Linked DNA regions of Longimicrobium terrae. The protein of the gene in region 2 interacts with the protein of the main gene of each other region in a pairwise test. Links are inferred from orthologs where the notes say so. Each region holds a gene or a part of one and is shown on either strand. Other genes may lie near its edges.

Region 1 (4,651 bases), on a different replicon or contig from region 2:
TCCGGCCCCACGCGCAGCCCCTGCGCATCCACCGCGCAGATGGAGCCGCCGCCCGCCGCCACGCTCTCGATGGCCAGCGCCGGCGCGACGATCCGCGCGCCCGCGACCTCGTGCTCCCACACGTACTCGAAGTCGCCGTCCACGCGCGCCACGTCCGTGCTGGTGCCGCCCATGTCAAAGGCGATCACCCGCTCGCGGCCGGACCGCCGACCGGCCAGCGCCGCACCTACGACGCCACCGGCAGGACCGCTGAGCAGCGAGTCCTTGGCGCGGAAATCCTCCGGGCGGACGAGCCCGCCGGCGCTGGTCATTACGTGCAGCCGCCCGCCGCCCAGCGCGCCGCGAACCCCGTCCAGGTAGCCGCCGATCACCGGCCCCAGGTACGCGTCCACCACCGCCGTTTCCGTCCGCGCCAGCAGCCCGATGCTCGCGGCGAGCTCCGCGGAAGCCGCCACGTGCGCGAATCCCGCCTCGCGCAGCGCGTCCGCCACGGCGCGCTCGTGCGCGGGATCGCGAAAGGCGTGCATCAGCGCGACCGCCGCGGAGCGCACGCCCTGGCCCACAAGGCGCGAGGCATGTGCTCGCACGGACGCGAGATCCAGCGGGATGAGAACCGATCCGTCCGCCGCCAGCCGCTCATCCACTTCCACGGCGGTGTCGTAAAGCGGATCGGGACGGCGCACGTCCAGCGCGAACAGTTCCGGCCGCTGCTGCGTGCCGATGCGCGACAGATCGCCGAAGCCGCGGGTGATGAACAGCGCCGTGCGCGCGCCACGCCGCTCCAGCAGGGCGTTGGTCCCGCGCGTCGTCGCCAGCCGCATCGCCAGCGGAGGAAGCGCATCGCCCGACGCGGTTCCCGTCACCAGCCGCGCGGCCAGGATGGGCGCCTCCTCCGCCGAGCGGATTTCGATGGACACGCCCGGCGCCGCGCCGTCCAGCGCGCGGTTCAGCCGCATCTCGCCCGTGGCCGGATCGTATGACGCCACCCGTGCGCCCTCATCCACCGAACCGACGCGTCGTACCTGCAGCCCGTCCACCACGCCCGGCACGGCGCCCCACTCTTCGCGGATCCGCAGGCAGTCCGGCGCTTCGACGGCCATGATGGTGGCCCGCAGCGCGCTGCTGCTGAGCACCTTCGCGCGGCGCTGCACCCCGGCCGGGTCCAGCGCCAGGCAGTCGGTAAACGTGCCGCCGGTGTCAATCCAGATCTGCCAGAGACGCTCGGTCACGTGCGGCGCGGTTGGGGAGGACGGTCGCTGATGGAAAGGCAAACTACGACGTCGCGCGGGGTGCCCCGCAAGCCCGGCGCGGCCGCAGACGATGAAGAACTGCCCTCACGCGGAGGTCGCGGGGGTCGCGGGGGTCGCGGAGGTCGCGGAGGTCGCGGAGGTCGCGGAGGTCGCGGGGACCGCGGACGGGAGAGATCGCGTCCGTGCGAGCGACCCTGTAAGCGGGCACATACTGGGGTGTGCTCCCTCTCCCACGTCTGTTTGTGGGAGAGGGTCGTCGCGCGCAGCGCGCGGGGTGAGGGCCCGCACGAACAACAAACCGGCCCCGGCGACTGCTGTCGCCGGGGCCGGTGAACGCGCGTGGCCGCGAATTACTTGTCGTCGCCTTCAGTCGGCGTGACGTTCACTTCGGGGGTCACGACCTGCTGCGTGTCGGTCGAGATTTCGACCTTGGCCGGGTCCACGTCCACCTGCGGCATCTTGCCGCCATCGACGTCCACCGACGGCGCCTCGCCCTTTTCTTCAACTTCCGCCGTGCATGCACCGGCGCCCATCGCCAGGGCCACGAGGGCAGCCGCCATCACGCGCTTGATCACCATGGGTGTATCTCCATTCGTAGGATCAGGGACCTTCACCGCGCCCCTGTGCAACGCGTGTGCCGGTTGCGCTCGCGGCAGAGCTTCTGCTACACAATCCCCTGCATCCGCGCCGGAAAATTGCATTTGCCTCTCCGGTTGCCCGCGCGCCGCGCGCCACGGTGCGCCCATCGGCATTGCCGGCCGGCGGCGCAAAACGAGACGGGGCGGGAAAGCCGATCCGGCTCCCTCGCCCCGCTGTCCATCCCGCTCTGAGCACCCGGCGCTGAGCACCGGGCACTTCCGTTCCCGCACTCACGCACTCACGCACCCAGCACTCACGCACTTCCCCTCACCCCCGCGCCATCGAATCCAGGAATTCCTTGTTGGTCTTCGTGGGGCGCATGCGCTTGAGCAGGAAGTCGATGGACTCCGCCGGCGGCATGTCGGACAGGAAGTTGCGCAGCAGGTACACGCGGGTAAGCTCCAGCTCGTTGAGCAGAAGGTCTTCGCGGCGCGTGCCCGAGCGGTTGATGTCGATCGCCGGAAAGATGCGCTTGTCGGCGATGTGGCGGTCCAGCACCAGTTCCATGTTGCCGGTGCCCTTGAACTCCTCGAAGATCACCTCGTCCATGCGGCTTCCCGTTTCCACCAGGGCCGTGGCGACGATGGTGAGCGAGCCGCCCTCTTCGATGTTGCGGGCCGCGCCGAAGAAGCGCTTGGGCTTGTGCAGCGCGTTGGCGTCCACGCCGCCCGACAGGATCTTGCCGGAGTGCGGCACCACCACGTTGTAGGCGCGCGCCAGGCGGGTGATGCTGTCCAGCAGGATGACGACGTCGCGGCCGTGCTCCACCAGGCGCTTGGCCTTTTCCAGCACCATTTCCGCCACCTGCGTGTGCCGGTCGGCCGGCTCGTCGAAGGTGGAGGAGATGACCTCGGCCCGCACGTTTTCCTGCATGTCGGTCACCTCTTCGGGCCGCTCGTCAATGAGCAGCACGATCAGGTGCACCTCCGGATGGTTTTCGGTGATGGCGTTGGCCATCTTCTGCATCAGGATCGTCTTGCCCGCCTTGGGGGGCGCCACGATCAGGCCGCGCTGGCCCTTGCCGATGGGCGCCACCAGGTCCATCACCCGCATGCTGATGTCGGTGGTGGCGGCTTCCAGGTGAATGCGCTGGTCGGGATAGCGCGGGCGAAGGTTGTCGAAGGCGACGCGGTGCTTGGCCTTGTCCGGCTCGTCGCCGTTCACGCGTTCTACCTTCAGAAGGGCAAGGTAGCGCTCGCCCTCCTTGGGCGGACGGACCTGCCCCATCACCGTGTCGCCGGTGCGCAGGTCGAATCGCTTGATCTGGCTGGGCGACACGTAGATGTCGTCCGGCCCGTACAGATAGTTCCAGTCCTGCGAACGAAGAAAGCCGTAGCCTTCGGGAAGAACCTCAAGTACTCCCTCGCCCCGCAGAACCACCTCGCTGTCGAGCAGGTTCTGCTCGATGCGGTAGATGAGGTCCTGCTTGCGGAGCCCGGAATAGTTGGAGATGTTGAGACCTTCCGCCATTTCGTGCAGTTCGGCGATGCTCTTGGTCTTGATGGTGCTAATGTCCACGTTGTGCTCCGAATGTATCAGCACGGCCCGGACTGCAGGTACGGCAGCCGGGACCGCTGGATGTTCCGCCGCGTGGGAGGGGGTTGTGCCAGGGGAGGGGCGCGCCGCGCGCTGAGCGCACAGAATGCTCTGGAGGCGTTTGCCCCAACCTAAGCACGGTATACACGGAGGTCAAGAAGAAAGTGCCGGACATATCAGGCCCGTTCGCCGCGTGGCGACTGGTGGAACTGCACGATCAGCAGGTGCTTCAGGCCCGCCTGCATCCGGGCGTTCCGGCCGACGATCCGGCCCTTTCCGAGTGGCTCGCGCGCTGGCCCGGCCGGCGCTACGTGCAGTCCGGCGGCGACGGGGTGGAGATCACCCTTACCCGCCGCGCCCGCGTCCGCACGCGCGAACGGTGGTGGCTTCACGCGCTGCTCCTTGTGCTTACCTTGGCCACCGCCACGGTCGCCGGGTGCCTGCTGGTTCCCGGCGACCCCATGGGCTGGGCCGAGTCGGCGGGCCATGCGATCCCCGTGCCCGCGCGGTACGATCTGCGCTCCGTGGCACCGGGACTGTGGTTTTCCCTGCCTCTGCTGTGCATCCTGGGCGCGCATGAAGCGGGCCATTGGGCGCTTGCGCGGCGCCACGGGATGGACGTTTCTCCCCCCTGGTTTCTTCCCGCGCCGCCGCTTCTGAGCCCCATCGGCACCTTTGGCGCGTTCATCCGCATCCGCTCTCCCCTCATCAACCGGGCGGCGCTTCTGGACATGGGCGCCGCGGGCCCGCTTGCCGGATTCGTGCTCGCCGTTCCCGTCTATCTGGCGGGGCTGATGATGAGCCAGCCGCTGGCGCAGCGCTTTTCCGGCGCGTCTCTCGCCGTAATGACGGGTGACGGAGCACTTCCGTTGGGAGAGTCGATTCTGCTGCACGTTCTGCGCGCGGCCACGCCCATGGGGCATGCGCCGCTGGTGCTGCTGCATCCGCTGGCGGCGGCGGGGTGGTTCGGGCTGTTCTTTACCGCGCTCAACCTGTTTCCCATCAGCCAGCTGGACGGCGGGCACGTGGTGTACTCGTTGTCGCCCCGCGCGCACCGGGTGGCGAGCCGGGCCACGCTGGCGCTGCTGCTGGGGATGGGGTGGCTGTACACCGGGTGGTGGTTCTGGGCGGGGCTGGTGCTGATGATCGGGCGGGGAAAGCTGGCGCATCCGCCGGTGTTCGACCCCGGGTTCCGGCTGGATGCGCGGCGGCGCGCGGTTGCGTGG
Region 2 (3,855 bases):
GTTGCCCGTGCGGTCCACGCGGAACTCGATCTTGCCGGCCTTGATCTCGCGAACAGCCCGGCTCACGTCCATGGTGACCGTCCCCGCCTTGGGGGTCGGCATCAGGCCGCGGGGGCCCAGGATGCGGCCGAGCTGGCCCACCTGGCCCATCATGTCGGGCGTGGCGACGCAGACGTCAAAGTCCAGCCACCCGTCCTTGATCCGCTGAACGTACTCGGCGCCCACGAAATCGGCGCCTGCTTCCTCGGCCTCACGCGCGCGGTCGCCCTGGGCGATCACGAGCACGCGGGCGGTCTTCCCCGTACCATGGGGAAGGACGACGGCTCCGCGAACGATCTGGTCCGCGTGCCTGGGGTCCACACCGAGCCGGACGGCGACCTCGACGGTCTCGTCAAACTTGGCGAAGCTCAGCTCCTTGACGAGGCTTACGGCCTCGGTGGGCTGAAACGTGGTACCCTCGGGCACACGGGCCTGCGCGTCGCGGAACTTCTTCCCGTGCTTTGGCATGTACCCCCTCGGGCGAAGTTGAACTGGAGTCCTCCCACCGGGCCTTCGCCGGGCGCCCCGGTGGTTCAATGGACGGGAATCAGGCCGCGTCCCCGAAGGGACGAAAGGGCGGGAGACCGCTTTCTGGGCTCCGGCCGGATTCCGCTTCTCCCGCCTCCGGCAGACACCGGGCTTTCACGCGGCGGCTGTCGTAGTGAAAGAAGTGCCCAGTGCTCAGTGCCCGGTGCCCAGCAACTGGGCACCTGGTACTGGGCACCTGGTACTTCTGTTATCCCTTGACTTCGACGCCCATCGAGCGGGCCGTTCCGGCGATCTGGCGCATGGCGCCCTCGACGTCGGCCGCGTTCAGGTCGGGCATCTTGGTTTCGGCGATCGTGCGCAGCTGCTCCTGCGTGATCGTGCCCACCTTGGTCTTCTTGGACGAGGCGCTTCCCTTGTCCAGGCCCACGGCCTTCTTGATCAGCACCGCCGCCGGAGGCGTCTTGGTGATGAACGTGAAGCTGCGGTCGGCGTACACCGTGATCTCGACGGGAATGATCATTCCCGGCTGTCCCTGGGTGCGCGCGTTGAACTGCTTGCAGAACTCCATGATGTTCACGCCGTGCTGGCCCAGCGCGGGGCCGACGGGGGGCGCGGGGTTGGCCGCGCCCGCGGGAACCTGGAGCTTGATGAATCCGGTGACTTTCTTCGCCATCTCAGCCTCTGATCAACGTCCGCTCAGAATCCGCGGAGCTGCGTGTAGTCCAGTTCGATGGAGGTGGGCCGCCCGAAGAGGGAAACCTCGACCTTCACCTTGCCCTTTTCGTGGTCGATGCCCTGAACGGTGCCGCTGAATTCCTTGAACGGTCCGTCCGTTACCTCCACCACCTGTCCGATGGTGAAGGGAATCAGCACCACCGGCGCTTCCGCCGCGGCGGGGGCCTCGACTTCCTGGCCCAGCACCTTGGCCAGCTCCTCATCCGTCAGGGGCTGGGGTTCGGAACCGGTGCCCAGGAACTTGATCACGCCCTGAATGCCGTTGATCAGGTGCGAGTTGCGCTGGTTGTACACCATCTTCACCAGCACGTACCCCGGGTACAGCTTGCGGGTGACGGTCACGCGCTTGCCGTTGCGAAGCTCCACCTCTTCACGGGTGGGGACCATCACTTCCTGGATCTGCTTGTCTTCGGGCTCGCCCAGCTCCTCGTCGATGCGGCGCTGAATGAGGCGCTGCACCTTGTTCTCGTGCCCCGAATAGCTCTGGATCGCGTACCACTTGGCGTCTGCCATGGGTTCACTCAGCCGGCGAACAGGGACGTGAGCACTTCAAGGAGATTGCGGATCCCGAAGTCGATGACAAAGGTGATGGCCGCCATGGCGAACATGAACGCCACGATGATTCCCGTGGAGTTCTGCAGCTGCGCCCGGTCGGGCCAGGTCACCTTCTTCACCTGCTCCACGACTTCGGGAAAGAAGTCGCGGGTCGAGGAACGCGTCGTCTCAGCCATGCGGAAACCGTATGCGATCTGAAAGGGTGCCGGCCGGCCCTCGGGGGACCGGCCGTCGTACTCCGCGAACCGCTTACTTGGTTTCCTTGTGCGGACGGTGCGTGTTGCACCGCGGGCAGTACTTCTTGTACTCCACCCGCTCGGGGTGCAGACGCTTGTTCTTCGTCTTGTTGTAGTTCCTCTCCTTGCACTCCGTGCAAGCGAGGATGACCTTGTCGCGCATGGCTTTCTTCTCCTAACCAGCGGAAAAGACGACGAACGGCAGGGAGGCCACGTTGCCTCCCCGCCGCTTCCGCCGTCCCAGAATCAGTCCAGGATCTCGGTAACGACGCCGGCGCCGACGGTGCGGCCGCCCTCGCGGATGGCGAAGCGCAGTTCCTTTTCCATGGCGATGGGCGTGATCAGCTCCACCGTCATCTGCACGTTGTCGCCCGGCATCACCATCTCCACGCCCTCGGGGAGGTCGGCGGTGCCCGTCACGTCCGTCGTGCGGAAGTAGAACTGCGGGCGGTACCCGGTGAAGAACGGTGTGTGGCGGCCGCCTTCTTCCTTGGTCAGCACGTACACCTCGGCCTTGAACTTCGTGTGCGGCGTGATGGTCTTGGGCTTCGCCAGCACCATGCCGCGCTCGATGTCGTCCTTGGCCACGCCGCGAAGCAGCAGTCCGACGTTGTCGCCGGCCTGGCCCTCGTCCAGCAGCTTGCGGAACATCTCGACGCCGGTGACCGTCGTGCTCTTTTCGGCACCGAAGCCCACCAGCTCCACCGTCTCGCCCACCTTGATGATGCCGCGCTCGATGCGGCCCGTGGCCACCGTGCCGCGGCCGGTGATCGAGAACACGTCCTCGACCGGCATCAGGAACGGCTTGTCCACCTGGCGCTCCGGCTGCGGAATCCAGGTGTCGATCGCGTTCATGAGCTCGCCGATCTTGGAGCCCCACTCGCTGTTCGGATCACCCGACTCCAGCGCCTTGAGCGCCGAACCCTTCACGATCGGCGTGTCGTCGCCCGGGAAGTCGTACTCGCTCAGCAGCTCGCGGACTTCCAGCTCCACCAGCTCCAGCAGTTCCGGGTCGTCGACCATGTCGACCTTGTTCATGAACACCACCACGTACGGCACGTTCACCTGGCGGGCCAGGAGGATGTGCTCGCGCGTCTGCGGCATCGGGCCGTCGGCCGCCGACACCACCAGGATCGCTCCGTCCATCTGCGCCGCGCCCGTGATCATGTTCTTCACGTAGTCGGCGTGGCCCGGGCAGTCCACGTGCGCGTAGTGACGGTTCGCCGTCTGGTACTCCACGTGCGCCGTCGAGATCGTGATCCCGCGCGCCCGCTCTTCCGGAGCCTTGTCGATGTTGTCGAAGCTGATGAAGTCCGCGAAGCCCTGCGCAGCCTGAATGCGCGTGATCGCGGCCGTCAGCGTGGTCTTGCCGTGGTCGACGTGGCCGATGGTGCCCACGTTTACGTGCGGCTTGTTGCGCTCAAACTTAGCCTTGGCCATTTCCGTTTTCGGTCCGATCCGGATGGTTGAGATCGATTGGGTGCCCGGAGCCGGCGGGGTTCTACGCCCTGGCCGTGGCCCCTTCCCTGCAAGAAGGCGCGTGCCGCCGAACCGCGCGGCGCCCACCTCCGGGTCCGGGCGCATGCCCGAACAACAAACCGCGAGTCTCCCGCCACAATGCCGTGGAGGCCCGCCCAGGTTTCCCTGCCAGAAGCGCACGGCGCGCCACCGAAGCGGCGCGCAGATACACTTCTCCCGGCAGAAAGCAAGACGGGTAAACTACCGCAACCCCGCCACTGCGTCAACCCCCGGCCACGGCGTTCGTTTCCGTCCCGCCGCGGGCCGCTTTTTCCGCGTCCAC

The links. Proteins that work in one complex are often made in the same cells at the same time.
Region 1: the proteins of nusG (region 2) and rho interact in binary tests that used the Escherichia coli proteins (3 or more experiments, as listed by UniProt). The link is inferred for Longimicrobium terrae from one-to-one orthologs.

The regions. Positions count from the first base shown.
Region 1 is NZ_JACHIA010000040.1:384-5,034, reverse strand. What follows is about bases 1,283-4,160. They hold rho (transcription termination factor Rho), read right to left. Parts: upstream 3,408-4,160; coding sequence 2,157-3,407; downstream 1,283-2,156. Other genes in these bases: HNQ61_RS28035 (site-2 protease family protein), read left to right, coding at 3,590-4,160; HNQ61_RS28045 (hypothetical protein), read right to left, coding at 1,601-1,828. Also shown: HNQ61_RS28050 (hydantoinase B/oxoprolinase family protein), read right to left, coding at 1-1,229; more of HNQ61_RS28035, read left to right, coding at 4,161-4,651. UniProt on the Escherichia coli protein: Facilitates transcription termination by a mechanism that involves Rho binding to the nascent RNA, activation of Rho's RNA-dependent ATPase activity, and release of the mRNA from the DNA template.
Region 2 is NZ_JACHIA010000001.1:334,916-338,770, forward strand. What follows is about bases 1-2,781. They hold nusG (transcription termination/antitermination protein NusG), read right to left. Parts: upstream 1,777-2,781; coding sequence 1,225-1,776; downstream 1-1,224. Other genes in these bases: rplA (50S ribosomal protein L1), read right to left, coding at 1-507; rplK (50S ribosomal protein L11), read right to left, coding at 776-1,201; secE (preprotein translocase subunit SecE), read right to left, coding at 1,785-1,994; rpmG (50S ribosomal protein L33), read right to left, coding at 2,068-2,217; tuf (elongation factor Tu), read right to left, coding at 2,301-2,781. Outside these bases: more of tuf, read right to left, coding at 2,782-3,494. UniProt on the Escherichia coli protein: Part of the processive rRNA transcription and antitermination complex (rrnTAC). The complex forms an RNA-chaperone ring around the RNA exit tunnel of RNA polymerase (RNAP).